DNA from 3 places in the Brevibacillus nitrificans genome. Region 1 is predicted to be linked to each of the others. Evidence: riboswitches for the same ligand, from Rfam matches in the RefSeq annotation. Region 1 holds a riboswitch; each other region holds the start of a gene.
What was found. A riboswitch is a leader RNA that binds a small molecule or an ion and turns the genes downstream of it on or off. The one in region 1 is predicted to bind lysine.

Region 1 (10,850 bases):
CCTCGACAGCCTCTATGTATTGCTGAAAGGAATCGATATGTCCTCTCCTGCCAGCAGACCTTCCCCATCCTGGCAAGTCACCGGTGAAGACACTCCATCCCCGTTCGTTGAAAAAAGCAGCCACATGCTCGTATCGACCATAGTGCTCTCCCGTCCCATGGATCAGTACCATTGATCCTTTTTGAGCGGGGACCAGCCATTGATGACTGTTCATTTGTCTCTCCCCTGTCCACTTGATCTTTTTGTTTCCCTTCATTGCCATGATACCTGATCTGCATGAAAAAACGAGCAGAAGAAAGTCTTCTGCTCGCTTGCTAGTACTGATTTTCTTCAAAAGGGATAGTAGGTAGGTACTCTTGGAAAAATTGAGCGAGGGTTTCCGCTTCGCTTTCAGAATCGAGCCGGAAAATCTTTTGCAGATATCCAGGATTTACGGCATCCTCTGAACCGAGAAGGGTAGATTGCCCCGTCTGCATACAGATCACCAATGGCTTTCCATAAAACTTGTGCGTAAACACAATCCCAAAATCATGGCGAGTTCCTTCCGAGACCAATCCTAGAAAACGTACATTGGCGTTCTCCGACTCCTCGTACAAGTGGTCGTAGTGCTCCATCAGCAATCCCTCCTCATCTGAAGTTTGGCCCCGAATATTCATTATGTAAATATTCGGAGTATTAATAAGTATACGCGAAAACCCACCTTTTTGCCACACCTGCTCCTTAACTGATCAAGTGCTTGGAATTCGGAATGCGATCTTCGCCTTCCTGAATCCAGCGAACCTTTTCTGCCCCGTGCAAGGATTGCGCGACAAAGGAAAGACATTCAAAGAATAACTCTACTACCGCTGTACTGTAGCGTTCCTCCATTTTCTCCAATGCATACGTCAAACGAAAAATAGATGGCACGCTTCTACGGCTGGCTTCGATGACCGATTTTCCTTTTTCCGTTGGATAAACATGGACAACACGACCATCCAACTCCGACTTTTCGATCGTTACCATCCCTTTTTCCATCAACTTCTTGATATGAATCACAATTGATGAAGGATGCCAGAAGGTCCAGTCGGCAATTTGTGTGACGCGCACGCCTTCGTAGCAATAGATGATCCAAAGGATGTTTAATTGCACGGAGGAATCCAGCTCCGCTTCCTTCGCTGCTCGCTCCCAGTCCTCTTTATTCACCACGTCGATGGCGCGCATAGTGTTAAGCGCTTCAAATACGTTTCTAATTGAGACCTCCTGCATAGGGACTATTCCTCCATGTGATTCTTTATCTTTCATGCATTCCAATATAAACAGTAATTATATTTTACACTTTTCAGAAAAGACGCGCAATTATTTTCGATTAAGAATTGGCGCATTGTCAAAGAGTGGAAGCAATGCTAAACTAAACGCAGACATTCTCGGTACTAGGAGTGAGTGCAATCGTGAAACTTCAATCGGCCTACATTTATTTCGTAGAAGGATCTACTGCTACGCACGCAGATATTGAGGACGTGAAGGCAAAGTTTACTCGATATGTCGACATGACAACCAAAACAGGCCAGCAGCTCGGCTGGTCATATGCCGAGGCCGCCTTTCCTTATACCCTGGAGGAACGAGCGGAGGGCAAAGGCTCCTGGTTCCTGCTCAAAGGAAAAGACCCGAACATGTACAAAGCGATTGTCGTCGGGGTCGGCTCCTCTGAAGAAAACGGACAAAAAAAGCACTACATTCAAATCTCACTACCGGAATCAGCTACGCACGGGGACAAAAATAAAGCCAATGAGTACTGCCGTTACCTGGCCAAGGATTACAAGGCCGAGCTGCATTTGTTCAACAAACGAATCCAGTATTTTCAACCGCGAAAACCATAGCACAACCACCAAACAGCTGAGTCAATCGGCTGTTTTTTCTTTTTTGTATCTCCCTTGCCCGTACTTTTCCATAAGGTAGTTAGAAAAGAGAACCTATACTCGTCAAACAAGAGAGGTGAGGTGACTTATGGAAGCGCAGGAATTCATTAATCTGGTGGCTGGTTCCGCCAGACAAACGTACTTGACGCATCACGTCCTCCCTTCCATTACCATCGCGCAGGCGATCCTGGAATCGGGATGGGGGAAAAAAGTGCCGATCGATTCGGCGACAGGCAGATCCTCCTATAACTTATTTGGCATCAAAGGGACTGGGACAGCAGGCTCTGTCACTGTCGTTACCAAAGAAGAGGTAAACGGGCAGATCGTTACGCAAACCGCTCAATTCAAGGCCTATTACAACTACCAGCAGTCTCTGGACGATCATGCCGACTTTTTGCAAAAGCCTTTGTACAAAAAAGTAATTATGGCTGCAACCCCCGAGGAAGCCGCAGAAGCGCTACAGAAGGCCGGCTATGCCACCGACTCTAAATATGCAGAAAAGCTAACCACCCTCATCCGGACATACGATCTGACCCAATACGACCAGTTTGCTCCCGAAGAGCCCTCCGGCTATCCCGCCTGGAAAGTCGACCTGGGAACGCGGGCTCTAAAGGAAGGCCTGCTCACTTCCCCTGAATGGCTAAGCAAGCTGGATGAGCCGATGCCTGTTTGGGCCGTACTCGCTGTAGCCCTTCGCTTGCTCGATAAACAGCGGCAAATGCCTTGAGTAACACAAAAAGACCCTCTTTTCAGAGGGTCTTCCTTATTCATGAGCACGTTGATCAAATCATTTGAGATCGCGATAGTGAAAAAAACCTTCCATCAACCATTCGAATGCCCAAATCAACACAATATTCCAATCCTTGCGTAACTCCGTAAAGAATCCACTCGGACGAACGGTGGTTGATATCAAAATCAGTGTAAAGGTCAGTTCCGTCATCGCGGATCTCTTTGCGGTCAGTCACATCGAAAAGGCGTAAGACAAAGGGCAGTTCGGCAAAAGGGATTGAAAATTTCTTTTCCACTTCCAGCTCAAACTCCTTCGTCATGTTCCACTCTGCCTGGATAGAATGATCATCCTTCCAGGCGATGCGTATACTCGGGCCTTCTACGTCTGTGGATGATCGCGGGGGATTTGTCTCCATTCGCTCCCATCGTTCCTTTCTTTCATGTACTCGCTTTCACCATGTATATCGGCTTTTCCACCTATTATACCATGTGAACAAGCCACGTGGGAACGCAAACAAGCTATTATTTTATCTTCCAACTGTAAACGTGTTCTCACCGACAACGACGTACGACTTGAATTGCTCGGTTTTCATCCGGACCTGAATCGTATACGTTCCATAGCTTTCCAGCTTCGTCGATACGAATGGCTCAGAAAAATAGAAGCTATTCGCATTTTGAGTGGAGTATTTCCATTCCTTCCCTTTGTCTACTTCTTTCCCTTCTGGTGAAATCAAGACGAGCTGCATACGAAGATCCTTGGCGACGGGCGCATTGTCAACCTCTACAAATGCATTAAAGGTACGCGGCACATTTTTATCGCTGTAGCCCTTGATCGGGTTGCTGAAAACGACGGTTTTATTCCGCGTTTGCTGAATCCCCTCTAACACCAGAATATTCACGTTTGGCTTAATAATTTCCATTTTCCCGGAGCCTTGATCGTAATTGGCGAACCCACCCATTTTATTGACCAAATCCTCCACCGAATTGGCATTGGACGATCCCATACTGTTCACGATACGTTCTCCGCCCATGAATACTCTCATGGAGCCTTCACCCAAAGCAGTGCTTCCTACTCCAGCCACAACAGTCAACGACAACAAGGCCGACAACCATGCTTTTTTCATGTCTTAGTCCTCCTGTATGTTTGCGCGGCAGCGCTTGTTATTCCGAATTTTTTCTTACTAGTTTATACGCCTAAACAAGCAAAAAGTTGTGGTCTTGCTCGAACTTTTTTCAACAATATCCACAGTATCCACAAGTTCAAAACAATCAGGAGGAAAGACTTATGCACAAGAGATGTGAATAAGCAGGAAGTACCCTTGACAACAAAAGGAGCAGCCTAAGCTAAGCTGCTCCTTCGTATGGAAAAACAGGTTATGGTCTCTCAGACAGCTTGGTGAAGTAACGTGAGACGAGATGGATCGCCACCTCGATCGCATCTTCACTAGGCTCGATCTTGGAATGATGCAGGCCGTATGGGGTATTGACGCCTAGCCAGAACAAGAAGCCAGGAATTTCACTGAGGAAGTAACCGAAATCTTCTCCGGTCATCGCTTCCTTGCAGTGAATCAGGGTCACGTCTGGGCACTCCTCGGAAACCCATTGCATGAACTCCTCCGTCAATGCCTCTTCATTGTAAACCTGGCAATAGCCGCAGCCATAGTCAATGGTAGCCGTGCACGCAAAGCCCGCTTCTATCCCCTTGACCAGTGCCTCGATGCGACTTTTTACCCGAGCCATGGATTCCATCGAGAACGTACGGATAGTACCTTCGAGTCTGGCCCGCTCTGCGATGATATTTTGCTTCGTTCCGCTCTCGATTTTACCGACAGTGATGACCGCCGAATCCAGAGGGTCGATATTCCGGGATACGATCGACTGCAGCTGCGTCAACAGATGGCTGCCAGCTACGACCATGTCATTTGCCTGATGTGGGAACGCCGCATGTCCGCCTTTTCCCACCAGATCCACAAACAATTCGGACGTATTGGCAAACAGAATGCCTGGCTTCGTCGCAATCTGTCCCACCGGATACTCTGGCGCGATGTGCAGGGCAAAAATGCAATCGGGCTTCCAAAGAGCGAACTCTTCACTTTGCATCATCGGCAAAGCGCCACCTGGGCCTTCTTCGGCTGGCTGAAAGAGAAACAGCAAATTGTCCGCAATCGGATGATGAACAAAATGCGTCACTAATCCAAGGGCAATCGACATGTGCATGTCATGACCGCAAGCGTGCATAAAGCCTTCATGCAGGGAACGGAAAGGATAGGACGTCTCCTCAGCTATCGGGAGCCCGTCCATATCTGTACGCCATGCAATCGTGCGCTTTGGATCAGTCCCTGGAATTCTTACGAGAATCCCTGTACGCCACGTCTGAATCTGAACACGGTCCTGTGGCAGTCCTTCCAAATAGCGGAGCAAATATTGCTGGGTTTTCACTTCTTGAAACCCTGGCTCCGGTATTTGGTGTAGGTCACGTCGAATCTGTACAAACGTAGATGTAGCCATCCGCCTACGCCTCCTGTGCCGGACTGGACGTTTTCAGCTGGCGCGCAAACACGGCAAGGAAGTGATCGACATCTTCTTTGGTGAGTGTAAGCGGCGGCAGCAATCGAACGATCGTCTTTTGCGTAACGTCGACCAAGATTCCTTCTTCGAGCAAATGGCTCTGCAGACGGCTTGCTTCTTCAGGCGTGACAGATAGCGGGATCCCAACCATCATGCCCTTTCCGCGCAAGGCTTGAAGCTGCTCGGGAAGCCTTGAACGCAAATCCTCCAAGCCAGACCACAGATACTCGATCACCTCAGCAACAGAAGAAGCGAAATCTGGGTCAAGCAGTTCGTCCATCACTGCATTCCCAAGTGCAGCCGAAAGGGGCGATGGAGCAAATGTCGTACCGTGATCACCTGGCTTGAACTGGTTCATCAGCTTCGTTCCAGCGATCACCCCACCGAGAGGCAATCCGCCACCGACACCTTTGGCGAAGAGAATCAGGTCTGGAGTCACTCCTGCATGCTGATAAGCAAAAAGCTTACCGGTGCGACCCATGCCTGTTTGAATTTCGTCCATGGCAAACAACATGCCTTCTTCCCGGCAAATCGCTTCTACTTCACGTAGGAACGATTCTGTGAGGGGAACTACACCACCGGATCCAAGCACGGGTTCCATCAAGACAGCTGCTGGCTTGGCTTCGCGACAGATGGCTCGAAGCCCCTCTGTATCTTCTGCGTCCAGCTCATATACCGGAAATGCTGGTTGCGGGAAATCCTGATAGACATGGGCTTGTCTGGTCAGACGAACCGCTCCAAGCGTGCGGCCGTGGAAGCTGTTGCGCAGAACAACAATTCCTTCGCGACCTGCCCCATCCGTTTTCGTCCATTTGTGGATCAGTTTAATCGCCGATTCAGTCGCTTCTGCTCCCGAATTGGTGAAAAAGACTTTACCCGCAATGGTGTTCTCAACCAATCGCTGGGCCAATCGAATGGCTGGCTGGTTGAGAAACACGTTGGAGATATGCAAAAACAGATCGCCCTGCTCATGCAAAGCTCTCAAAACACGGGGATGGGAATGTCCGAGCACATTGACCGCAAGCCCGGTAAACAAGTCAAGATAGCTTTTGCCATTGGTGTCGTACAGGTAGTTTCCTTCGCCTTTTGCTATCGCAATGGGCAACCGCTTGTATGTGGATACAATGTATTGTTCATCAAGTGAGCGCCAATCCATGTTCCTGCACCCCTTACAGCTGACGTAGCTCCTGCTTGATTTCTGTCTTGGAACGAGTTTTTTCGTCGATTTGTTTGATCACACGCGCTGGTGTACCCGCTACGACTGTGTACGGTGGTACGTCTTCGATCACGACTGCACCTGCTGCTACCACTGCGCCTTTTCCTACGCGGATTCCTTCGAGGATGACTGCATTCGCGCCGATGAGAACATCGTCTTCAACCACAACCGGCTGTGCTGATGGTGGTTCGATTACGCCTGCAATGACAGAGCCTGCTCCGATATGGCAGTTCTTTCCGATTGTGCCACGGCCGCCTACTACGACGTTCATATCGATCATGGTGCCTTCACCGATCACTGCACCAATATTGATCGATGCCCCCATCATAATAACCGCGTTGTTTCCGATGGTTACTTGGTCGCGGATGATGGCACCTGGCTCGATGCGGGCTTGAATGCCTTTGGTATCCAGTAATGGAATCGCGGAATTGCGACGGTCACTTTCAACTACATAGTCTTCGATTTTCTCAGCGTGTTGAGCGAGTACCGGCTCGATTTCTTTCCACTCACCGAACACCACGCCAGTATTACCTGTGATGAACGCTTTTGCACTCGCCCCAAAATCGATACCTTCCAAATTTCCTTTTACGTATAGTTTCACAGGGGTTTTCTTTTCGCTTTTTTGAATAAACGAGATAATTTCATTCGCATCCATCATGTTCACAGGTAGTTCCTCCTTTTAGTCAAAACCATTTGAAAAATGTATGGCAAAGGCCGCTTCCCAATACGTAAGGGCGCATCGTTTGCCTGATGTAAATAAGCATGCCACATACATCCTTATTTACTAAAAAACCACTTTCAAAACAAGTTTTCCGAAGACGAAAAAAAGCAATGAGTGCATGCGCCAACTCATTGCTTTCGATATCTCGGCAGCAAATCGTAAATAGCGCTCCACAAGAGCCAGCCGCTCTCGTGACAGGATGATCATTTTTTACGAGCACCCCAACCCTTGTTATTCAGGGGAATAACAAAAGCTTCGGCGCCTTAGCCTTTCCTTCCTTCCCTGCCCCCCGACAGATTGCGAAAAGATGTACTATTCCTCAGCGCACCTCTATTTAGACTAACTTTATTGATAATTTCACTTAACTCTACCAAAATCGCATCGGTGTGGCAACAGTTTCTGAGAAAGAAAAATCCTTATTGACAAAGAGAATCATTTTCATTAATTTGTATCTGAGAATGATTTTCATTATCTGATTGGAGGACATCGAATTTTATGGCAAACATTTTGATGGTTTACGCAAGCATGTCTGGAAATACGCAAGAAATCGCGGAAGCAATCGCAGAAGGCGTTCGTTCCACGGGCGCTACGCTCGAAATAAAAGAAGTATTTGACGCAACAGCACAGGAGCTGGAATCGTACGACGCGATTCTACTTGGGGCATATACGTGGGGAGATGGAGAGCTTCCGGATGAGTGCATGGATTTTTATGACGGCATGGATTCCATCAGTCTTGCCGGCAAAAAAGTCGCCGCTTTTGGTTCATGCGACTCCGCATATGAGCATGTCGGTGCCGCTGTAGATATTTTCTTGCAAAAAGCACGTGAATGCGGTGCGGAAACACCTTTGGAAGGTTTGAAAATCGAGCTCGCCCCGACACCTAAGGAAGTCGAGGTTTGCAAAGCCTTTGGCGTATCCTTTGTTGAGCTGCTTGGTTAGTTCGAACGCTCCCATCCTTTACAGCAGAAAGCGCATATGATAAAATTTCCCTCCCACATTTTTTGTTTGAGGAGGAAGAACCCTTGCAACTACATACGGATTCCATTTATTTGCGCCCTCTGCAAGAAAAAGACGTAGATGAGCTACTCGAACTGCGTGTACGAAATCATCCGTTTCTTCAGCCTTTTGAGCCGATTCGCCCTGCTTCCTTCCATACCCGCGAAGGCCAACAGGAGCAAATCGAACAGTCTATTCGGGATTTTGCCAATGATCGCGGCTTTGCCTTCGGAGTTTTTTTGCAAGAAAACGAGCAAATGATCGGAAGGGTCGCTTTATCCAACGTAGTGCGAGGGGTATGGCAGAACGCTACATTGGGCTACTTCCTCGATCAATCGCACAATGGCAAAGGGTACACGACACAGGCTGTTAAGCTCGCCTTGCAATTCGCTTTTACAAAAGCCCAATTGCACCGTGTTCAGGCTGGTGTGATGCCTCATAACGTAGGCTCGATCCGCGTGCTGGAAAAGAACGGGTTCCGCTATGAAGGAAAATCTTTACGGTACCTGAAAATCAACGGTGCCTGGGAAGACCATAACATGTATGCCATTACGGCTGAAGAGTGGACTTTGTAACGTCCACAGCCTCTTCGGCCTGTCTCAACCGCTCCAGGATGCGCCTCTTGCGGTACAGCATCATCCCCGCTTCGGCGACATCCTGAACGGTGGAGCGATTGAGGTAGGCACCAAAAAGGATTCCTGCGATTGGAACCAGCTGAAACAGCTTCTTCCACCCGAAATTCTCCGTATAGGTGACCACGACCTCTCGCCATCCCTGCAGCTGGGCCATCACATCCTTTTGAGCCGCCGGATTGTCAAACTGCGAAAGCTCTTCGAGAATCGCCTTTTTTCCGACGATATCAGAAGAAGCAAACTGCAGACATTTCACGACAAACAAACGCTCCCGCTTTTCCTCAGGACGATAGCCGTAGCTGAGCGCCATCTCCTGCAAAACCTTCAACGAGGTACCCAGCAAAAGCGGTATATCCAGAGCAAGCGTAAAAATGCCGCCGATCCCCGTAGTGGCCCCCTGTACAGTAGCAAACGTAGAGCGCGACTCACTCAGCTCTCGTGCTACATCATCCATCAGTTTTACTGGAGCTTGTGCTGCCACATAAGCCACCTCACCTGAGGGCTGTCCTGCCCCTGCCATTCGCGAGCGAAACCTGCTATACACCGCTTCGTCTTGAACCAGATACGATCCGCCTGTCTCCAAAAAGACAGCCATCTCGTCAACGGCTGTTCCTAGCTTTTCCCGAACGAAATTCGGCGTGATTCGATCTAGCAGAACGAAAGGAAGGCGTCCAAGCTTTTCCCAAAACCAGAGATCCTTTTGCTCGCTCTCCCATTTCTCCACTTCTTTTAATCCCTGAAGCAATTGATCCTTTGTCTCTATCCCCATCTGTAGCCTCCTTGGGAAAATCATCGTGTTCCTTATGTTACTCCTGCCGTTTCCACAAGCATTGATTGCGAAGGATCTGCTTTACGTATGCCTGCAGCTCTTCCGTCGAAGAAAATCGGGCAAACTCCTCTTTTTCTCTTACGATTCCCAGTTTAAAATGTTTCAGCTGTTCTCCTTCTGCACGAAAACCAAACTTCTCTAGGACCGCTAGCTGTTCCTCGGTCATGAAGGTACCCTCCTATTGGAAAAACCCCCTGCTGGGCAGAGGGTTCCGTACAAGTTTATTTGACTTCGATCTTCAGTGTCATTTTCTGTTTCTTTTCTAATACGTCGGTATCCTTTGTGTAGGATTTTCCGCCATAGGTGACCTGGCACGTACGATATTCCATTGTATTCGTAACTTCAATCGTGAAGATACCAGGCTGGCCAAGCTGTGCCTCGATCAATTGCTTGATGTTCAGCGAGTCACTGCCAAGATCGCCCGACCTGTCATCATCCTTCGTAGCTCGTTTTGGCTCAATGGTCAATAGCGTTTTGTCGTTGAAAGAGACTTTCACTTCATTGCTGGATTGGATCGTACCTCCAGCGCTTTCTTGCCTCGATCCCAAAAAGGTTTTGCCATCCTCCCAAACCAGATCAGGAACATGGATATATCTTCGGGCAGTTCTGCTGCTCTGATTCAAGATGATCCTCTTGGTCCCTTTATTTTCTACGTGGGTAGACATAAGCACCAATTCCTCGAGATCGTCCAGATCACTTATGGAATCGACAACAATATGGTCACCATCCGACAGCTGTTTTCCTTTTTTGGTCAAGAAACGCATCGGAGTCGGATACGGTACAGCACCGGAATCCCCTTGTTCACAAACCTTCGATGACGATACCGGGCGAGTGTCTTCAACGACCTGTATGTAACCACACCAGGATTGACGAGGCTCCCGCTTACTATAGTAATTTACTTTGTAACGTCCGGGTTTATATTCGGAAAGTTTGAGTGCCGTATGATCCCAGTTAAGTTTGGAAGCATCTACGATTACGTTATCTACAGCCCAAACACCTGGTCCTTCCTCATCGTCTTCCTCGCTGCCTACCTTGATATGGTCTGCAGCCGTTGCCAGCCAAATCAAGTAAACTGGGTTTTGGTAAAATTTCACGGTAGCGTTTGAAGAGTACAAATCACGTTCCTCAATCATTAAGGATGACTTTGCATTATTTTGCATCAGGACATCCATGTTCGCGGTGGCCGTTGTTGCTTGACATGCTTGCGGAGTACCTGGCACCTGAATCTGAAGCGTGGAGACTGCTTTCAACGGAGAATCATTTG
Region 2 (10,850 bases), on a different contig from region 1:
GGGCAGCGCTGCTCCGCACTCCAAGCCAACGAAGGGAGGAGCGCGAAGTCGAGAAAAAAGCAGAGGCTTTGCTCGAATTTGTTGGGCTGTCTGACGTGCGAGACGTTCGTTCCGATACGCTGGCTTACGGACAGCAGCGCCGCTTGGAAATTGCCCGCGCGCTTGCCACTGAGCCAAAGCTGCTTTTACTGGACGAACCAGCCGCAGGGATGATCGAGAGTGAAACGAAGTCCTTGACGGAGCTCGTGCGCAAAATTCGCGACAGCGGCATTACCGTGCTTTTGGTTGAGCATGATATGGGTCTGGTCATGACTTTGTGCGATAAAGTCGTTTGCATCAACTTCGGTGTGAAGATCGCCGACGGTACCCCTGAAGAAGTGCAGACCAATCCGGACGTCATTGAAGCCTACCTCGGCAAGGAGGAGGAATAAGCATGCTGAGTATTCAAAACCTGACGACTTCCTACGGGCAGATCAAAGCGATTCGGGGAATTTCGCTGGAAGTGCCGGAGGGAAAAATCGTTTCCCTGATCGGGGCAAACGGTGCCGGCAAAACAACGACGATGCGAACCATTGCAGGACAGCTGAAGCCGCAAAGCGGAGGCATTGTATTTTGTGGGCAGAAGATTGACGGCTCCAGGCCGCACCAGATCGTGAAAGCAGGTTTGGCGCTTGTCCCGGAAGGTCGTCAAATTCTTGGGAAAATGACGGTGCTGGAAAACCTGGAGATGGGTGCTTTCCAGCGCAACGATGCACAAGGCATCAAAGACGATATGGAAAAGATGATGAATTGGTTCCCGATTTTGCGGGAACGTTTGTCTCAGCTAGGCGGTACGATGTCAGGGGGGCAGCAGCAGATGCTGGCGATCGCCCGTGCATTGATGTCCCGTCCGAAGCTGCTTTTGCTGGACGAGCCTTCTATGGGCCTCGCTCCCATTGTCGTATCGGATATTTTTAAAGTAATCAAGCAGATCAATGCAGAAGGCACGACGGTTCTCATCGTGGAGCAAAACGTCAAGCAGGCATTGAAAATCGCGGATTACGGGTACGTACTGGAAGCAGGTCAGATCGTACTCGACGGAACGGCTGAATCCCTCTTGAACGACGAGCGTGTCAAAGAAGCGTATCTGGGTGGCCGCAAGCACTAAGATCATCAGACAGCCAGAAAACTGTCGCTCTTACCAAAAGGGCGGCAGTTTTTTTCATCTACAATCCATGGTAACATGGAGAAAGAACGTATATTCCTATTCGTGATTCATAGAGGAAGGGTGCGCAAACGGCTTATGGCGGAAAAAATGTCCCGTGAACAAAAAGAATACCTCGTCCATCAGGTTCAGCGCTTTTTCCACGAGCAGCGTGGAGAAGAGCTGGGGAATCTGGAGACGGAAGAGATGATCGACTTTTTTTGGAAGCAGCTAGGTCCCATTCTCTATAACCTGGGTGTGCAGGACGCAAGAAAGCTTTTGCAGGAGCGGTTTGCGTCGCTGGAGGACGAATTGTACGTGTTGGAAAAGCCAACTGCATCTGGTCGCTGAGGCCGGGTGTCTTCCTATTGAAAGATAAAAGGAGGGAGCAGCCTTGAACAGCTCCTTGAAAGATAAACTGGCTGTACTTCCGGAAAAGCCAGGCTGCTACCTGATGAAAAACAAGAGCGGTGAGATTATTTACGTCGGGAAGGCAAAGGTCCTGAAGAATCGCGTCCGTTCGTATTTCACCGGTAGCCACGACGGGAAGACGCAGCTTCTGGTCAGCGAGATCGTCGATTTTGAATATATCGTCGTCTCCTCGGCTATTGAGGCTTTGGTCCTGGAGTGCAACCTGATCAAACAGCATAACCCGCGTTATAACGTCATGCTGCGGGACGACAAGACTTATCCATACATTAAAATTACGAATGAAAAGCAACCGCGGCTGGAAATCACACGTAAGGTCATCAAGGACAAAGCGCGTTATTTTGGCCCATACCCGAATGCCGGGGCAGCTTCCGAAGTGAAAAAGCTGCTGGATCGGCTCTATCCACTGCGCAAATGCCGGACGATTCCAAAGCAGGTGTGCCTGTACTATCATATGGGGCAATGTCTCGCGCCCTGTATTCAGGACGTCGCAGAAGAAGAAAACCAACGGCTTGTAGAGGAAATCAGCAAGTTTCTCGATGGCGGGCATGAGGAAATGAAGCAGCAGCTGACCGGAAAAATGCACGAGGCTGCCGAAAACATGGAGTTCGAGCGAGCAAAGGAATTCCGCGATCAGATCATCAGCATCGATGCGGTGATGGAAAAACAAAAGGTCACCATGATGGATACAGTGGATCGGGATATCATCGGCTATGCAGTAGAAAAAGGCTGGATGTGCGTACAGGTCTTTTACATGCGTCAGGGCAAGATGATCGAGCGGGATACGACTTCCTTTCCTTATTATGGTGACGAGGCAGAGGACTTCATGTCGTACGTCAGCCAATTTTACTACGACAAGCAAAATGCCTTGCCAAAAGAGATTTTGCTTCCGGAGAGCAGTGACCCGGATCTGCTGGCAGAATGGCTAGGTGTCAAAGTCCACGCACCGAAGCGCAGCAAAAAGCGCGAGCTCGTGCAAATGGCGTCGGAAAATGCGCGGATTGCCCTGCAGGAGAAATTTGCGCTGATGTCCAAGGACGATGCTCGTACGATTCAGGCTGTTCACAACCTGGGTCATATTCTCGGGATTGGCACACCAAACCGGATTGAGGCGTTTGACAACTCGAATATTCAGGGGACGGAGCCCGTGTCTGCGATGGTTGTCTTTACGGAAGGACGACCCGATAAAAAGGAATACCGCAAGTTTAAAATCAAAACGGTGGAGGGTCCGGATGATTACGGCTCCATGCGTGAGGTCATCAGACGCCGTTATTCGCGCCTTTTGAAGGAAGATGGCCGTATGCCTGACCTGATTGTGATCGACGGCGGAAAGGGCCAAATAAGCGCGGCTATGGACGTGCTGGAAAATGAGCTGGGCCTTTACATCCCCGTTTGTGGTCTCGCCAAGGATGAAAAGCACAAAACCGCACAGCTGATGTTCGGTGATCCACCTGAACCGGTAGAGCTCAAGCGCGACAGCTATGAGTTTTACTTGCTGCAGCGCGTACAAGACGAGGTGCACCGGTTTGCCATTACGTTTCATCGTCAGTCGCGTTCGAAAACGATGCTGTCCTCGCAGCTCGACGAAATCCCGGGAATCGGGGAAAAGCGCCGCAAGCTGCTGTTCACTCACTTTGGCTCCTTGAAAAAAATGCGGGAAGCTACGGTAGAAGACTTCAGGCAGCTGGGGATTGGCGACAAGCTCGCAAAAGAGATCATTTCACATTTGCGCAAGCTGGAATCGTAATAGGCTGACAAAAAGGAATTGAACCTCACGCATTCGCATGATATAATGCGATTCAAACAGAATAGTAAGCCTCACTTCCATTATGGAGTGAGGTAGAGGCGCGAAAACCAAGAGTACCTCCCTGAGATCGGGAATCTGAGAAGGGTATGGGAAAGGGGAATTCGCCGAAGTGTGGAGATGGACCCGCCTCTCTCCATGCTGGGTCTGCATTGAACAAATGCAGGACTGTCATCTGCGCAATCACCAGTTGCCAGATGGAGAGCTATCTCACGGTGTGTCAGTGTGAGTCATGATGAATGGTTTTGTCATGCTTTGCTGTCCGCGTGTATTGGAAGGGAGGAACCGGGATGTCGAAACAATAGACAGCGGCAGGTGCTATCCTCGTCGGTGTCTTTTTTACTAATTGCGAATGTCATAACTTCATGAATAGTCTGCCTGATCAGAACAGGAAAATGTCAGGAAATGGCGTAAATGTAATAATACGCATGTAGAAAAAATAGAAACCATACGAAACCATATAGGAAACGAGAGAATAGGAAAAGGGAGAGAAGCCAGCATGGGGTTGATCGTGCAGAAATACGGAGGCACCTCCGTTGGTACCATTGAGCGTATTTTGCGAGTAGCGGACCGGATTATCAGCTATAAAGAAGAGGGACACGATGTCGTTGTGGTAGTCTCTGCCATGGGAAAATCCACAGATGTCTTGGTGGATATGGCCAAGCAAATTACGGCTTACCCGTCGGAGCGGGAAATGGATATGCTGTTGACCACGGGGGAGCAGGTATCCATCGCGCTTTTGTCGATGGCTTTGCATACGAAAGGCTACGATGCCATTTCGCTGACTGGCTGGCAGGCCGGTATCACCACGGAATCGATTCACGGGAGAGCGCGAATCCAGCAAATTGATGCCGCCCGCATTCAGTCGGAGCTGGGGCGTGGCCGCGTCGTTATCGTGGCAGGCTTCCAGGGCCTCAGTGAAGAGGGCGAGATCACTACGCTCGGCCGCGGTGGTTCGGATACGTCAGCAGTGGCTTTAGCAGCCAGCTTGAATGCTGAGAAATGCGAGATTTTTACAGACGTGTCCGGTGTGTACACGGCTGATCCACGCGTCGTTCCGGCAGCTAGCAAGCTCGACAGCATTTCCTATGACGAGATGCTGGAGCTGGCGAATCTCGGAGCTGGTGTGCTGCATCCGCGTTCAGTAGAAGCCGCAAAAAAATACAAGGTACGGCTGGTGGTCCGCTCCAGCTTTACCGCTGAAGATGGTACGTACGTAGAGGAGGTTGCCAACATGGAAACAGGAAGAGTGGTAAGTGGAGTCGCTCACGATGAAGATGTTGCGAAAATTACGGTTGTCGGGATGCCTGCGAAAGTAGGAACCCTCTCTCGCCTTTTCAATACACTGGCAGATCATCAAGTCAATGTAGACATTATTATTCAAAGCTCCTACGATGCAGCCGTAACGAACATCTCGTTTACGTGCGCATCCGATGATTTGAAGAAGGCGCTGGATACCCTGGCAGCCCATCAGGAAACGCTCGGCTTTGAAAAGGTGGATCATGAAGAAGGCTTGACGAAAGTATCGATCGTCGGCTCCGGCATGATCAACAATCCAGGTGTTGCAGCTGAAATGTTCCGCGTTTTGGCTGAACAAGAAATTTCTATTAAAATGGTATCCACTTCTGATATCAAGGTTTCATGCGTGATTCCAGCTCATTTGACAGAACTCGCTGTTCGCAGCCTGCATTCGGCTTACGGACTGGACGTAGCCGAAACCGCTGTCGTACACGGACTGTAGGCTTTTGAATTCGGCGATGCGGCTATACTCCCCTCTTCCCTGTCTGGGAAGAGGGGTTTCCCATGTTTGATGCCATCGAGGATTTTAATGGGATGCCTCAATGCGTATTTCACTCTCGCCTTCCAGCAAGAGCTGAGCAGTCGTTTCCTTCCCTCTCCACTGTTCGACCGCCCCTGCGACGATACCGCATTCTAGCGAAAGAGCGCGGCTTTTTCGCTGCTCGGACATATAGGGGAAGATAGCGTGAGAGAGCTTGAAGAGGATGCGTGATTCCGACTCTTCCAACAAGTCGAGCTGTCCCAAGCCTAGCCGTATAAAGGGCATAATGATCCCGTTTGCCGATTGGATGGGAATCTTCCCTCCGATGTCTTTGCCGAGCCAATAAAGGATAGGGCTTTCGCTTTCACCGAGCAAGGTGTGGGTGAGTGCTTCTCGCAAGACGTGATAGCCGAGATAGGGCATGTTCATGCGTTCGGCATATGCGATAGACTTTTGCGGCAGTAAAGCGGACAGTTGATCCGTCTCTTTCATTCTGCTTCCCTCCTGTCTGTACTAGATTATGAGGAACCTGCTTTTGTTATGACAGAATAATAGGAAAATAACGCCGATAGAAAAGTATGATCTATCAATGGATTTAGTCTATTAACTGTCTTGACGCTCCCCGAGTACAGGAGTACAATTGTTTTGGTCAAAGTTTTGCCCAACTTTTTTTCGTGTTCTGACACATTTCGACGCATATAGACATTGTGGTGGAGAGAACTATGTCATGTCTAATGGATGATCCAATGGGTTAGGATATGGGGGAAAGGTCTATTAAAAGAGCGTTACATACATTGAAAGGGGGACCATAGTATGGCGAAAGGCAATAGCTTTCTCAGTCACAAGCTACACTCACTTCTCGGATTATTTCCTATCGGGCTGTTCCTGCTGTTCCACTTGACAGCAAACTATCAAGCAACCCGCGGAGCGGAAGCCTTCAACACTACGGTCGGCGCGATTGAATCCGTTCCAATTCTTCTTGTAGTTGAATTCGTTTTCATCTACATCCCGATCCTGTTTCACGCGATTTACGGTATCTACATTGCTTTCCAGGCAAAGCAAAATGTAGGGAACTTCGGCTACTTCCGGAACCAAATGTTCCTGTGGCAACGGGTAACAGGTATCATTACGCTCATTTTCATTGTTTGGCACGTATGGGAAACCCGCATTGCTAAAGCAATGGGAGCAACCGTAGACTTCGATATGATGGCGAACATTTTCAGCAGCCCTGCAATGATCGTGTTCTACACCATCGGTATCATCAGCACTGTTTTCCACTTCTCTAACGGTATCTGGTCGTTCCTGGTTCACTGGGGTATTACAGTTGGACCACGTTCCCAACGTATCGCTACTTACTTCACATTGATCGTATTCGTAGTTGTGACTTACATCGGCTTGCGTGCGATGTCAGCTTTCATTGTATAGGGATAGGGGGACTTCATTATGGCAAAAGGTAAACTAATCATTGTCGGTGGTGGTTTGGCCGGCTTGATGGCTACCATCAAAGCAGCAGAAAAAGGCGTTCCCGTCCAGCTTTTCTCCCTGGTTCCGGTGAAACGGTCTCACTCTGTTTGTGCCCAAGGCGGAATTAACGGCGCGGTAAACACCAAAGGGGAAGGCGACTCCACCTGGATTCACTTCGACGACACCGTTTACGGCGGCGACTTCCTGGCGAACCAACCGCCAGTTAAAGCAATGTGTGACGCAGCACCTGGAATCATCTACATGCTGGACCGCATGGGTGTTATGTTCAACCGTACACCTGAGGGTCTCTTGGACTTCCGTCGTTTCGGGGGAACGCAGCACCACCGTACAGCATTTGCTGGTGCAACCACTGGTCAACAGCTCTTGTATGCTTTGGACGAGCAAGTACGTCGCTACGAAGCAGAAGGTCTGGTTACCAAGTATGAATATTGGGATTTCCTCGGAGCTGTTTTGGACGATACCGGTACCTGTAAAGGGATCACGGCGCAAAACATGCGTTCCGGCGAAATTCAATCCTTCCGCGCGGATGCCGTTATCCTGGCGACTGGCGGACCTGGTATCATCTTCGGTAAATCGACCAACTCGATCATCAACACAGGTACAGCAGCATCTGCAGCTTACCAACAAGGCGTAATCTACGCGAACGGCGAAATGATCCAGATTCACCCGACAGCGATCCCAGGCGATGACAAGCTCCGCCTGATGTCCGAGTCTGCTCGTGGTGAAGGTGGACGCGTATGGACATATAAAGACGGTAAACCTTGGTACTTCCTGGAGGAAAAATATCCAGCGTACGGTAACCTGGTACCTCGTGACATCGCAACACGTGAAATCTTCAGCGTGTGCGTAGACATGAAGCTGGGTGTAAACGGCGAAAACACGGTGTACCTCGACCTGTCTCACAAAGATCCAAAAGAGCTCGATGTTAAATTGGGCGGAATCATCGAGATCTACGAGAAATTCGTAGGGGATGACCCGCGCAAAGTTCCAATGAAAATCTTCCCTGCTGTTCACTATTCCATGGGCGGTATGTGGGTAGATTACAACCAAATGACCAACATCCCTGGCTTGTTCGCAGCAGGTGAGTGCGATTATTCCCAACACGGTGCGAACCGTCTGGGTGCAAACTCCCTCCTGTCCGCGATCTTCGGCGGTATGGTAGCAGGTCCAAAAGCAATCGAGTACATCGAAGGTCTGAAGCAGTCCGCAGATGATCTGTCCTCTACACTCTTCGATGGCTTCACCAACAAAGAGCAAGCGAAATACGATAGCATCCTGAAAATGGATGGTACCGAAAATGCTTACTTGATCCATAAAGAACTGGGTGAGTGGATGACGGACAACGTAACCGTTGTACGTTACAACGATCGTCTGCAAAGAACAGACGACAAAATCCAAGAGCTGATGGAACGCTACAAAAATATCAACATCAACGATACAAACAAATTCAGCAACTCGGGTGCAGCGTTTACCCGTCACCTGTGGAACATGCTGGTTCTGTCCCGTGCGATCACGATCGGTGCGCTCAAGCGTGACGAGAGCCGTGGCGCTCACTACAAACCAGATTTCCCTGAGCGTGATGACGAGAACTTCATGAAGACTACTATGGCGAAGTTCAATGCAGAAACAACTGCGCCAGAAATCTACTACGAAGAAATCGACGTTTCCCTGATCGCGCCACGTAAGCGTGACTATACGACAAAGCATTAATAGATAGGAGGTAACTGATCATGGCAGAAAAATTAGTACATCTGATTATTACTCGTCAAGATAGCCCTGACAGCACTCCGTACAAGGAAGAGTTCAAAATTCCTTACCGTCCGAACATGAACGTCATCGGGGCGCTGATGGAAATTCAGCGTAATCCTTTGACAGCACAAGGCCAAAAAACGGCTCCGGTAAACTGGGAATCGAACTGCCTGGAAGAAGTATGTGGTGCGTGCTCGATGGTCATCAACGGAAGACCACGCCAAGCTTGCTCTGCGTTGATCGATAAACTCGAACAGCCGATCCGTCTCGAACCTATGAGCACATTCCCGGTACAACGTGACCTGTCCGTTGACCGCAGCCGTATGTTCGACGCACTGAAACGCGTAAAAGCATGGATCCCAATCGATGGTACACATGACCTCGGTCCTGGTCCACGTATGCCTGAGGTTGATCGTCAATGGGCGTATGAGCTGTCCAAATGCATGACTTGCGGTGTATGTCTGGAAGCTTGCCCGAACGTAAATGCGAAATCCGAATTCATCGGTCCTTTCGCGATTTCCCAAGTTCGCCTGTTCAACGAGCATCCAACTGGTAAAATGAACAGACATGAGCGTCTGGAAGCTTTGATGGAAGATGGCGGTATCGGTGATTGCGGTAACTCGCAAAACTGCGTACAGGCTTGCCCGAAAGGCATTCCGCTCACAACTTCGATCGCTCACATGAACAAAGAAACAACCAAACACGCTGTGAAGAAATTCTTCTTCTCGTAATCGCGTGACCAAAAAAGCGTGCAATCCGGATAGCGGGTTGCACGCTTTTTGTTTGGGAGGGGGAGCAGAAGAGATTAGCCAGAAACGATCTGAGCCTGCTTTTGCTTGGAAAAGGCGACCAGAATGAACCCGAGCCCGATAGTGAGAAACAGGCCAGCTCCCCAAGGATTGTAGGCGACTGTAGCAGTCGTATGAATCAAGAGGCCACCGATCGCAGCACCACTCGCCAGTCCGAGCTGAATAAAGGAGGAGTGAACACTGAGCAGCAGATCGGCGGATGCGGGGGACAGCTGAATCAAATAGGTCTGAATAGAGGGAGACACGAAGAACAAGGTACCGAATGCAACTCCCAGGAAGGCTGCTCCCATGATCGGACTGGTAACCATAAGTGGTAACAGCCCAAATGAAGCGGCGAGAACGACGATGGAGAACAGAATGATTCGTCGTGTCCCCCATTTATCTGCGGCATGACCACCCAGTCTTGCGCCAAGTACCCCGATCAGGCCTAAGACGAGCATGAGAAGACCCGTTTCCGAGATGCTGTAATGGAGGATTTGGACGAGATACGGGCTGACATAGGTGTTCATCATCGAAATTCCTGATTCCCGAAAGAGGGTGAAGGAAAAGGTCAGGAGCAACACGGGATGCAGGAGGAGCTGAAGCTGGGAACGGAAAGGAACAGGGGGGCTTCCTTCCATGGTCGGAAGCAAGCGGATCAGCACTAGCAAAAGAACTGCGCCGAGAACTGCCAGAAAAAGAAAGATGACACGCCAGCCCATCGAATTGGAAATGGCGATACCAATAGGGGTACCAAGGACGAGGGCTGCACTAAACCCGAGAATCAGGGTACTGATGCTGCTTCCGATTTTGTCTGGTGACACCAGGCGGGAGACAGCGCCGAACGAGACGACGAGAAATAAGCCAGCGCTCGTGCCCACTACGACACGAGAACCTAGGAGCGTCAGGAAAGAAGTGCTCCAAAGGGCAAGTAAACAGCCAAGAATAAATACGAGCAAAGCGCCGAGCAAGACCTTTTTTCGCTCGAGGTGAGAGGTCAGAGCCACCGCAATAGGAGTGCCGATCGCATAGGCTAGGGAAAACGCAGTAATGAGCTGACCAGCAAGAGCAACGGATATTTGCAGGTCTTCGGCCATAATGGGAAGGATCCCCCCGACAATCAGTTCGGAAGTGGCCGTTAAAAAAATGCCGAGAGTGAGTACATATAGGATAGAGCGTTTCATGATATCATTCGCCTTCTTTCTGCTGGACACCGCTTCGTTTTGCTGAAGAAGGGTACCAGGGATTGTCATTGATTGACAGTATAAAATACGTCATTACATAATGTAAGAAGGCAAAGATTTTGGATATTATCCAACTACATTGACTAACTAACTTTTTGTTAGTTAAGGAGGAGCGATCATGGGGCAGCAGGATGCGAGAAAAGACAACCAAAACGCAAGCGACTCCGAAAATTCCCCGATATGTGCCGTACTGCGGATTCTAGGAGCGAAATGGGCGTTTCTCGTCCTGGATGAGCTATTGAAAGGACCACAGCGGTTTAATGAGCTGAAGCGAAGGCTTTCGATCGTCAAGACGCAATCCCTCACAGATACGCTGCGGCACCTGGAGCAAAACGGTCTTGTACACAGAGAAGTGTTCCCGACCGTTCCAGTCACCGTCCAGTACTCG
Region 3 (10,850 bases), on a different contig from region 1:
CTGGGAAAGTGCTTTTAACGGATATCACCTATCTCTATTACGGCAAAGGTCAAAAAGCCTATCTATCCACGATAAAAGATGGTTCGACCAATGAGATCTTGGCCTACCATGTGTCAGACCGTATCACCATGGACTTAGCTACGGATACCCTTCTCAAATTAAAAAAGAATCGAAACTTTAAGAGGGCAAAAGATGCCATGATCCACTCCGACCAGGGAACGCATTATACTCACCCTGATTTTCAGAAATTGGTGAAGAAACTTACATTGTGCCAATCGATGTCAAGACGAGGGAACTGTTGGGATAACGCCCCTCAGGAGTCCTTTTTTGGTCATTTTAAAGACGAAGCCTCGATTAAGAAATGTACGAGTCTTGAAGAATTAAAACGTGAAATTAAGCATTACATGACGTACTACAATCACTATAGATACCAATGGAATTTAAAAAAGATGACCCCCGTTCAATACAGGGATCATCTACTGAGAGCTGCCTAGACTTTTTAAAAGTGTCCTTTACAAAGGGTACATTTTAAATGGGGCCACTCCTTTTTATCATCAGGCCTGCTTTAAGGTCCGCTTCAAGAACTCTCTCGTGCGCTCTTGCTTCGGCTGATTGAAAATTTGCTCCGGACTTCCTTCTTCGGCGATGACGCCTTTGTCCATAAACACCACACGATCAGATACTTCCCGGGCGAATTCCATTTCGTGCGTGACGACCAGCATCGTCAAACCCGAACCCGCCAGCTCCTTCATGACTTTCAGGACTTCTCCGACCATTTCCGGATCGAGGGCCGATGTCGGTTCATCAAAGAGCATCACATCCGGCTCCATGGAAAGCGCTCGGGCGATAGCCACGCGCTGTTTTTGACCGCCTGACAGCTGCTTCGGCATGGCATTCACGTACTTGTCCATCCCCACGACCTTCAAATATTTCATGGCTACTTTTTCAGCCTCTTCTTTGGAGCGCTTCAGCACCTTGATCTGCCCGACCACACAATTGCCGAGAACATTGTGGTTATTGAACAAATTAAACTGCTGGAAGACCATCCCTAGCTTTTGACGATAAGCAAAAATATCGTGCTTGTCATCCAGGATGTTTTCCCCGTGGTAAATGATCTTGCCGCCGCTTGGCTTCTCCAGCAGGTTGATGCAGCGCAGAAGCGTCGATTTGCCGGACCCCGACGAACCAATGATGGTGACCACTTCACCTTTTTTAACGGAGAAATGGATGTCCTTTAAGACCTCGTGATTCCCGTAGGATTTTTTTAGTTGCTGGATATCAATGATCGTTTCCATGTCTGTGCCCTCCTTCCTCGGTTATTTCTTGCCTGCTGTCTCCAAGCCCACCATCGTATAGCTGTCAGGCCCGTCCAATTTTCTTTCGATGTAGCGCAAAATTTGGGTTACGATCAGCGTCATGATAAAGTAAATGACGCATGCGACAAAGAACGATTCAAAATAGCGGAAGTTGTTTCCGGCGATCGACTTGGTTGTAAAATACAATTCTGAAACAGAAATCACGTTCAATACGGAAGTGTCCTTGATATTGATGACAAACTGATTCCCTGTTGCCGGCAGGATATTGCGAATCACCTGCGGCAAGACGACATTCCACATCGTTTGCACATGATTCATCCCGATGGCTTGTGCCGCTTCAAACTGACCTTTATCAACGGAAATGATACCGCCGCGAACGATCTCGGCCATATACGCCCCTGTATTAATCGAAACGACAAAGATCGCCGCAAAAATCCGGTCCATATCGAATCCGAATGCCAAGGCAGAGCCGTAATAAATGACCATCGCCTGAACGATCATCGGCGTTCCACGGAAAAATTCAATATAAATAGAGAGAATGGCATTAACCAGTTTGAGAACCACACGTTTAGGGCCGCGTTCTGGTACAGGGATCGTACGGATGACCCCAACCAAGAGACCAATGATGGCCCCTACAATCGTACCGAGCAAGGCGACGAGAAGGGTCATCCCCGCTCCGCGCAGGAACATCGGCCAGTTATCGGAGACGATTTTTACAATCCACTCAAAGCTCATCTTACTCCTCCATTCCTTAATTAGAAAACTCGGCTACACTCCGCCCTTACATGTTGGACCTATCCCGTGATAAAACCGACTGCGGATCGTGCAGCCGGTTTTTGGGGAGTCGGGTTATTTTGCTGCTGGTTGATTCTTGATCGCCGCATCCATGATGCTTGTGCGCTCTTCCTCGGAGATGCCTTTCAAAATCTCGTTGATTTTGCCGGTCAGCTCGCTGCCTTTTTGTACCCCTACGGCAATCGCTGTATCGTCTTCGGATGTTTTAAATCCATCTTTAAACTCAACCATGGCAAAGTTAGGGTTTGCCGAGGAAGCACTCACTGCCTCTGGACGCTCGGAAACGTAACCGTCAATCATACCGGATTCCAGTGCCACGCGCATTGCCGGGAAGTTGTCCATCGCAGGCTCCTGAGCGACGCCCTCAATTTGATTGATTACAGAGTAGTGGAAGGTGTTCAATTGAGCCGTTACCTTCGCCCCTTTGAAATCCTGGATCGAGGTAGCTCCCTCGTATTTTCCGCCTTTTTTCACAACCATAACCAGATTGGATTTATAGTAGTTGTCCGAGAAGTCGATAGTTTGTTTACGCTCGGCCGTTGGAGACATACCCGCGATGATCGCATCGATCTTGCCGGAGGTCAAAGCTGGTACCAGACCATCCCATTCGGTTTTCACGATCACTAAATCTTTGCCCAAGCCTTTTGCAATCTTTTTCGCGATTTCTACATCGTAGCCGCCTGCGAATTCGGCGTTGCCGTCAATTTTCACGCCACCATTGGAATCGTCCATTTGCGTCCAGTTAAAAGGAGCGTAACCTGCTTCCAAACCAACTTTGAATGTATTGTCGGACGCTGCTGGTGCGGCTGCCGGACTGCTCGTCGTGCTCGAACCACATCCTGCTAAAGCTACCATTGCTGATAGAAACACTGCCAAAAATGTAGACTGTTTTTTCATGATGATTACCCCTCTTTAAAAATTTTAGTATTTTTACAAAGCAAAAAGCGACCTGAGATTGTCTCAGGCCGCGTGAAATGCGCAGTTACCCAAAAACCTCTCTTTACCCAAATGAGATAGCACAACTCAATAAATCGGGACAATTTATTGAGACAGTCCTGCAGCTCTTAACTGCAGACCCAGCAAGTAATACCGAGCATATTACAAGCTTCGGCGACATTTCCTTCTCCCTAGCATCACAGCGTCTCAAGCTCCGCAAAGGACTGTTAAACATCGCGCCTCTACCTCACTGATTTAAGTGAGGTCTTATTTAATTATGTTGAAAGTGTACAATGATGCGTTACTTGTGTCAACCTGACTTCTGATGAAAGTAAATGGAAATGGTCCTTTCTCTCCCTAAGGATTACTTGCTCATACAAAGTATTACTTCGCATGGCACGGCCCTGAAAAGCTTCATGTCCACGACTCGATGTCTTCATCATCAATGTCATCATCGGGGATTCGTTTTTCCGGTTTCTTCCATAATGCGGCTTCCTTTACGGGAACGGTTTCCTCTGATCGCTTGCCATTTGGAAGATTCGCAATCAAAAGCTCATTTTGTCTTTCTGCTGGAATATGGTTTTGTAAATTTCGAATCCCATTCGCGACCACTTCATTTTCAATGAGATAGCGAATGGAATCCATCAAATTCGTTTGGGAATTGATCCACTCTACAATAAGAGGAGATTCGTTCTTTTTTGTTTTAATACTAATGTTATCCCCTGGCTTTTTAGGCTTTTTCATGGCGCACTCCTAAACGGCTTGTCTGGCTCTTTCCTTTAGTGCTTCGTAAATCTTCCCCCGCACAAAGGCATCCAATCCTTTCGCATTCATCGTCACCGCGTACTGAGGCGGAATATACAACAGCTTGATTTCCCTCTCCTCGCATAGCTCCCTAAGCATTGGATGCAGAATGGAACGCATGAGAATACTGCCCCCGCCATACACACAAATCACGTCGATTTCGTTTCTCGCTTTTGTCAGCTGCTTTCTGATATGCGTAATGATTTGTTTAGCCTGTCCCTCGAGCGGTCTTCGCAAGGTCTTAATCGCCTTGGAATGGTATTTATGGTTCGGATTTTTTATGACGTCACTAAAGAATTGTCGAGGACTATCTGGCAAATGAATCAGTCGATTGAATTCATCTAAAGCTTCTTCAATGGCATAGCCCGCTCCGTGATTGCTTCCATGCACGAATTGCCGCAGAAGCTTATTCCCTTCCGTGATCGGATATTCCGTAGAACCGTCTCCGATATCTGTATGCAAAATCCGTTTGTCTTTAAAATAGCTGCCGTTAAAGTTTTCGGGCAACGCATAGGCTTGGGCGAACTCGTTGAAAATATCGCCCTCTCTCCAATTCCCTTCCTCGTCTTTCTGAAGGGCAAAGGTTACAGGCGTCGCTTCAGGGACTACTTTTGTAAAGTCGAATATAACTTTGACGGTCACCCGTAATTTCCCCAAGTGAACGGTAACATTGTGAGGCCCCGCCATAAATCTTCTTTCAAACCTGGCTGATGCTTCGTCTGTATGCTGAGTAATCGGAAGCGCTGTCGCCATATCCACCAATACGTCGATATTTTCAGGGATTCCCTTGTCTTCTTCAAATACTTTCTGTACAGCTACTGACGCGATCTGTCCCAATGTATTTACGATGGGCAAGTCCACATCATATTTGTAATCAATCCCAACCTGCATGGTATCCAGTAACTCACCGCTATCTAACGCGAACTTTCCAATGTAATACATTCCTGGTCGTGCAGAAGGTGAATCAATGGTGACAATCAGTTGATCCTGGAGGTTTTTCATAATGCTTTCCGGAGACTGTTCTTCACTCCAGGGAAGTCCATCTACTGCACAATTCACATTCGGTTGCTGAATCAGCCTTCCGTCAACGAAAATGTCATGCTCGCTATTCCCATTGTCGTTCCCTACATAAAAGTGAAATTGCATACGTAATTCCTCCTCTTGAGTCGTTTCCATTGGCGTTACGTTGAATTCCTTTTCGCATTACCAGGCAATACCGAGTGGCATATAGCAACACATTCTATTACGGAACCTTGGATACCACTGTTGGTTGATCATTCTAGTGGAATCTTTCGTTATCCTGCCGTCCCCCCCAGAATAGAAACTATCGACCTATCGCCGATAAAATCTGCATTTTTCCAGTAAAAAAGGCATGGACCATTCTCCATGCCCAATGACGGAGAATAAGCTTTCCCGTCTCTCGTCTTATCGTGATTCAGATCATTCATTTCGTTGAATAGGTCAGTAGCTTTTCGTAAATAGTATTTCTGTTATATAGAATAGCTACTTCGAGCGGGATGGGTTGCCTATGAAAAAAGACCAAATCGCAAGTATATTCCTTCTTCAAATGATCAAGACTAGCTAGTAATTACTTCTTAATTAAAATTATTATTATTTTCATTGACAAACAGAAGAATATGAGTGATAATGGTTATCAAGTTAGAATTATTACATTTAATAATAATTCTCTACAACAAATATTTAGGAGGAATTTCAGAATGTCTCTCATCGGAAAACAAGTACTGCCTTTCAAAGCACAAGCTTACAAAAACGGTGAATTCGTAGAAGTTACTGATGCAAACTTCAAAGGTCAATGGAGCGTTGTTTGCTTCTACCCAGCAGACTTCACTTTCGTTTGCCCAACTGAACTGGAAGATCTCCAAAACCAATACGAAACATTGAAATCTATGGGAGCTGAAGTATACTCCGTTTCCACAGATACTCACTTCACTCATAAAGCATGGCATGACACTTCCGAGACTATCGGCAAAATCACTTACACCATGATCGGTGACCCAACTCACACCATCTCCCGCAACTTCGATGTATTGATCGAAGAAGATGGACTGGCTGATCGCGGTACTTTCATCATCGACCCAGACGGTGTTGTACAAGCTCTGGAAATCAACGCTGGCGGTATCGGTCGCGATGCAAGCGCAGTTGTTAGCAAACTGAAAGCAGCTCAATATGTTCGCAGCAATCCAGGTGAAGTTTGCCCAGCTAAATGGCAAGAAGGTGCTGCTACCCTGAAACCTAGCCTGGATCTCGTTGGTAAGATCTAAGGAGTGGTATAAATGATACTGGACGCAGAAATTAAAGCACAATTGGAGCAGTACCTTCAGCTGTTAGAAGGCGACGTACTGCTGAAATATAGTGCGAGCTCCGATAGCGTATCGCGTGACATGCTGGCTCTCCTCGATGAGCTGGCCACCATGTCCACGCGAATCAAGCTTGAAGAAACAACCATGCAGCGTACACCAAGCTTCAGTGTAAATCGCATCGGCGAAGACACCGGGGTAACTTTTGCAGGCGTACCTTTGGGACATGAATTCACTTCTTTGGTATTGGCTCTGCTGCAAGTCAGCGGAAGACCGCCAAAGGTTGATCAGAAGCTGATTGATCAAGTGAAGGGCATCCAGGGCGAGTACCATTTTGAAACGTACGTAAGCCTGAGCTGCCACAATTGTCCTGATGTTGTACAAGCCCTGAACGTGATGAGCGTTCTCAATCCTGGCATTACCCATACCATGATTGACGGTGCTGCGTTCAAAGAAGAAGTAGAAAGCAAAGACATCATGGCTGTTCCGACTGTTCTCCTGAATGGAGAAGCCTTTGGCAGCGGCCGTATGACGCTGGAAGAAATCCTGTCCAAGCTGGGCAATGCTCCTGATGCTTCCGCTTTTGCGGACAAAGAGCCTTTCGATGTGCTCGTTGTCGGCGGCGGCCCAGCTGGGGCAAGTGCTGCGATCTACGCGGCACGCAAAGGTATTCGTACCGGCATTGTGGCTGAGCGCTTCGGCGGTCAGATCATGGACACCATGGGTATTGAAAACTTTATCAGTGTGACATACACCGAGGGTCCTAAACTCGCAGCAAGCTTGGAAGAGCATGTCAAAGAGTACAATGTCGATGTCATGAACCTCCAGCGTGCAAAACGTTTGGAAAAGAAAGACTTGATCGAAATCGAACTGGAAAACGGTGCTGTTCTCAAGGGCAAAACAGTGATCCTTTCGACTGGTGCTCGCTGGCGCAATGTAGGTGTTCCTGGTGAGGCCGAGTTCAAGAACAAAGGCGTAGCTTATTGCCCACACTGCGACGGTCCCCTCTTCGCTGGAAAACGCGTTGCCGTAATCGGCGGCGGAAACTCCGGTATCGAAGCAGCCATTGACCTCGCTGGTATCGTGAAGCATGTTACCGTTCTCGAATTCGCAGCTGAGCTGAAGGCCGACTCTGTTCTGCAGGAGCGTCTTTACAGCCTGCCAAACGTAACGGTGATCAAGAACGCGCAAACCAAGGAAATTACCGGTACCGACAAGGTAAATGGTATTTCCTACATGGATCGCGAGACAGAAACCGTTCACCACGTTGAGCTCGAAGGCGTGTTTGTCCAGATCGGTCTTGTACCAAATACGGATTGGCTGGGCGATGAGATTGAGCGCACTCGCATGGGCGAGATCGTCGTCGACAAGCATGGTGCTACCACCATCCCTGGCGTATTTGCTGCAGGTGACTGCACGAATAGCCCGTACAAACAGATCATTATTTCGATGGGATCGGGTGCGACCGCAGCATTGGGTGCATTTGATTACCTGATTCGAAATTAATGAGAAAACGAAAGCTTCGCCATTAGAACAGCGAAAGCCGCTTTGTCCTCCGTCATGGAGCAAAGCGGCTTTCTGTTTGCTACGATTCGACTGCTTCCTGAGCGGACACATTTTGCAGATGAGCAAACTGGCTGTGATACATTTCGAAATAAAAGCCCTTTTTCTGCAAAAGCTCCTCATGGGTACCCGACTCGATGATTTCCCCCAGGTGAATGACCAAGATCAGATCCGCATTTTCTATGGTTTTCAAACGGTGAGCGATAACAAAGCTTGTTCTCCCCTCCGTTAAGCGGTTGAGTCCCTTTTGAATCTCGATCTCTGTGCTGGTATCGATGCTCGAGGTGGCCTCATCCAAAATCAGGATGTCGGAATCGGCCAAGATAGCTCTCGCGATGGCGAGTAATTGACGCTGTCCCTGACTTAAGTTGGCTCCACCCGATGTGATGCGCGTCTGGTAGCCATCAGGCAGATGCTTGATGTATTGGTGTGCCGAGGCCATTTTGGCTGCTGCGATGACTTCCTCATCCGTTGCCTCTAAACGTCCGTAACGAATGTTCTCCATGATCGTACCGGAAAACAGGAACGTATCCTGTAGCACAACGCCGATTTTTTTCCGCAGTCCGCTAAGCTGATAATCGCGAATATCGCGGCCATCCACTTTTAGCTCGCCAGCTGTTACATCATAGAACCTCATCAAGAGATTAATGATGGTCGTCTTACCGGAACCAGTGGGACCTACAAGAGCGACCTTCTGTCCTGGCTTCACCGCGAAATGGATGTCCTTTAAGATCGGTTTTCCCTTCTCATAGCCAAAGTGAACGTGAGAGAATTCCACATCGCCCCGAAAAGACTCCACAACGACGGCATCCTTTTTATCAACCATATCCGGTGTCTCGTCCATGACCTCAAATACGCGCTCCGCTCCAGCAATGGCCGATTGAAACATATTAAACAGGTTGGAGAGCTGGTTGATGGGCCGAAAGAATTGCCTCGAGTAGGTCACAAAGGCCGCAATAATTCCCACGGTGGCCATCCCCTTCACCGTCAGGACCGCGCCGACCAGGATCACTAGACCAAGTCCAAGATTGTTGATGAAATTGTTCACAGGGCCAAGAAATCCTGAGACCGTATCTGCCGCCATCGCTGAATGGCGCAATCGTTCATTGACGCCTGAAAATTCCCGGTCAAACTTCCCCTCTTTGCCGAAAAGTGTGATCACTTCGTTACCCGAAATCGACTCCTCGATAAATCCGTTCAGCTCTCCCAGATCCTTTTGTCTCTTCTTAAAGTGCTTGCTGCTGTACGCGATCAGCTTTTTCGAGGCAAGCATCATGATGGGGATCACGAGCAGGGTCACGATGGCTAGAAGCCAATTGAGCGAAAACATCGCAATCGCCACTCCCACCACCATCAATACCGATGAAAATATTTGAACAACGCTCTGACTAAGGGCATTATTCAAGCTATCAATGTCATTCGTTACCCTGCTCATCAGATCGCCGTGCGCGCGGCTGTCAAAGAAGCGCAGGGATAAGGTCTGAAATTTATCAAATAAATCCTGGCGCAAATTTCGAATCGTTTGCAGCGATACGCGAACCATCATAAACGTTTGCAGCCAAGTAAATACCACGGTTGCGATGTAGACAAGCGCAAGGAAAGCTAGAAGTCTGATCGTTCCTGCGATGTCCCTCGGTATGATGTATTCGTCCATGATTATTCCGATCAGATAGGGACCGAGGATCCCCAGCAGCGTAGAGATGATGACAAAAAGAATCGATGCCACCAATTGTGCTTTTTGCTTCTCCATGTACAGCCAAATCCGTTTGATAGTTCCCGTCCGATCCTTTGCTTTTACCACCGGACCGCTAAAGCCCATCGGTCCCCTCGCCCGGTTCATGATATTGGGATTAGACGCTGACGAAGGCTTGCTCATGAGTACGTAACCTCCCTTCCGCTTTGCGAAGTGTAAATATCACGGTATACCTTGCTCGTCGCAAGCAATGTCTCGTGTGTCCCGCTCGCTTCCAGCCTTCCATCCTCCATGACCAGGATCTGATCCGCATCGATAATGGAGGATATTTTGGAGGAAATGATAAACACGGTCGAATCGGTGTAAGCCTCTCGCAGCGCCTGTTGGACAGCCGCTTCGGACAAGGCGTCGATCGCCGAGGTCGAATCGTCCAGAATCAAGATTTTCGGCTCCCGGATAAAAGCACGTGCCATGGACAGCCTTTGCTTTTGCCCACCGGATACATTCGTTGCGCCTTGCAAAAGCTGATGCCCAAACCTTCCGTCAAATCTATCAATGAATTCTGATGCCGCGGCTGCCTGTGCGGCTTGCTCCATGTCATCCGTCGTGGCTTCTTCTTTCCCGAAACGCAAATTGTCCTCAATCGATCCTGAAAACAGAGTCGCCTTCTGCGGGACAAATCCGATCGCGGTACGGAGCTTCTCCAACGGCATATCCTTGACGTCGATCCCATCGATGAGGACGTTCCCTGCATCCGGGTCATACAGGCGGGGAATCAGCTTGACGAGCGTTGATTTCCCACAACCGGTAGACCCAATAATCCCGATTTTCTGTCCGGCCTTAGCCTGAAAGGAGATGTCCTTCAGTACGTATTCTCCATTTTTGCTATAGCTGAAATCCACTTTTCGAAATTCCACTTCTCCGCGTATTTCTGGTCCGGCGATTGGCTGTTCCCGCTCGGTTATGTCAATTTCCATATCAAACACCTGCACAATCCGTTCTGCGGACGAGAACGAGCGTGCAATCTGCATGAGGACATTGCTGCTGCTCACAAGTCCGTTCAACATAATGTTTAAGTAGTTGATAAAGGCTAAAATAACCCCGATCTGAAGCGTCCCTTCACTGACTTTGATCACGCCCATCCATAGACCTGCCACGATTCCGATATTGACGATGAACATCATGAGAGGCATCAGGGTGACAATCAGCTTTTCGGCTGTCATGTTCCGTTTCATCAACCAATCATTGGCGGTTTGAAAATGGCTCTGCTCATGATCATGACGGTCAAAAGCCTTGATCACCCGAATCCCTGCAAGCATTTCCTGAAGCTTGGTATTCACCTGGTCCATCGCCTTCTGCACGTGGGAGAACAGCTGTCCTGACCTCACCGTAAAAAAATAGATCAGCGCAATCAGAATAGGGATC

Region 2: linked by a shared signal. The riboswitch ahead of EDM59_RS17045 (aspartate kinase) and the one ahead of dapD (2,3,4,5-tetrahydropyridine-2,6-dicarboxylate N-acetyltransferase) in region 1 are both predicted to bind lysine.
Region 3: linked by a shared signal. The riboswitch ahead of EDM59_RS26410 (transporter substrate-binding domain-containing protein) and the one ahead of dapD (2,3,4,5-tetrahydropyridine-2,6-dicarboxylate N-acetyltransferase) in region 1 are both predicted to bind lysine.

What each region holds. Positions count from the first base shown of each region.
Region 1 is NZ_RHHU01000001.1:137,232-148,081, forward strand. It holds gene EDM59_RS00660 (alpha/beta hydrolase) at 1-214, opposite strand, end outside; gene EDM59_RS00665 (DUF3055 domain-containing protein) at 315-614, opposite strand; gene EDM59_RS00670 (MarR family winged helix-turn-helix transcriptional regulator) at 721-1,245, opposite strand; gene EDM59_RS00675 (DUF1885 family protein) at 1,428-1,856, shown strand; gene EDM59_RS00680 (glycoside hydrolase family 73 protein) at 1,984-2,622, shown strand; gene EDM59_RS00685 (DUF4912 domain-containing protein) at 2,678-3,040, opposite strand; gene EDM59_RS00690 (hypothetical protein) at 3,152-3,748, opposite strand; gene EDM59_RS00695 (N-acetyldiaminopimelate deacetylase) at 3,999-5,132, opposite strand; gene EDM59_RS00700 (aspartate aminotransferase family protein) at 5,137-6,348, opposite strand; gene dapD (2,3,4,5-tetrahydropyridine-2,6-dicarboxylate N-acetyltransferase) at 6,362-7,072, opposite strand; lysine riboswitch at 7,285-7,470, opposite strand; gene EDM59_RS00710 (flavodoxin) at 7,625-8,068, shown strand; gene EDM59_RS00715 (GNAT family N-acetyltransferase) at 8,152-8,700, shown strand; gene EDM59_RS00720 (EcsC family protein) at 8,675-9,526, opposite strand; gene EDM59_RS00725 (hypothetical protein) at 9,564-9,752, opposite strand; gene EDM59_RS00730 (hypothetical protein) at 9,808-10,850, opposite strand, start outside.
Region 2 is NZ_RHHU01000010.1:727,592-738,441, forward strand. It holds gene EDM59_RS17025 (ABC transporter ATP-binding protein) at 1-431, shown strand, start outside; gene EDM59_RS17030 (ABC transporter ATP-binding protein) at 434-1,147, shown strand; gene EDM59_RS17035 (DUF2164 domain-containing protein) at 1,268-1,534, shown strand; gene uvrC (excinuclease ABC subunit UvrC) at 1,578-3,359, shown strand; lysine riboswitch at 3,445-3,632, shown strand; gene EDM59_RS17045 (aspartate kinase) at 3,916-5,157, shown strand; gene EDM59_RS17050 (DUF2507 domain-containing protein) at 5,242-5,688, opposite strand; gene EDM59_RS17055 (succinate dehydrogenase cytochrome b558 subunit) at 6,010-6,621, shown strand; gene sdhA (succinate dehydrogenase flavoprotein subunit) at 6,640-8,391, shown strand; gene sdhB (succinate dehydrogenase iron-sulfur subunit) at 8,412-9,161, shown strand; gene EDM59_RS17070 (MFS transporter) at 9,236-10,402, opposite strand; gene EDM59_RS17075 (winged helix-turn-helix transcriptional regulator) at 10,581-10,850, shown strand, end outside.
Region 3 is NZ_RHHU01000018.1:190,807-201,656, forward strand. It holds one part of gene EDM59_RS26395 (IS3 family transposase) at 1-494, shown strand, start outside; gene EDM59_RS26400 (amino acid ABC transporter ATP-binding protein) at 555-1,295, opposite strand; gene EDM59_RS26405 (amino acid ABC transporter permease) at 1,317-2,051, opposite strand; gene EDM59_RS26410 (transporter substrate-binding domain-containing protein) at 2,166-3,008, opposite strand; lysine riboswitch at 3,118-3,300, opposite strand; gene EDM59_RS26415 (hypothetical protein) at 3,462-3,791, opposite strand; gene EDM59_RS26420 (ParM/StbA family protein) at 3,801-4,997, opposite strand; gene ahpC (alkyl hydroperoxide reductase subunit C) at 5,570-6,133, shown strand; gene ahpF (alkyl hydroperoxide reductase subunit F) at 6,146-7,675, shown strand; gene EDM59_RS26435 (ABC transporter ATP-binding protein) at 7,755-9,572, opposite strand; gene EDM59_RS26440 (ABC transporter ATP-binding protein) at 9,605-10,850, opposite strand, start outside.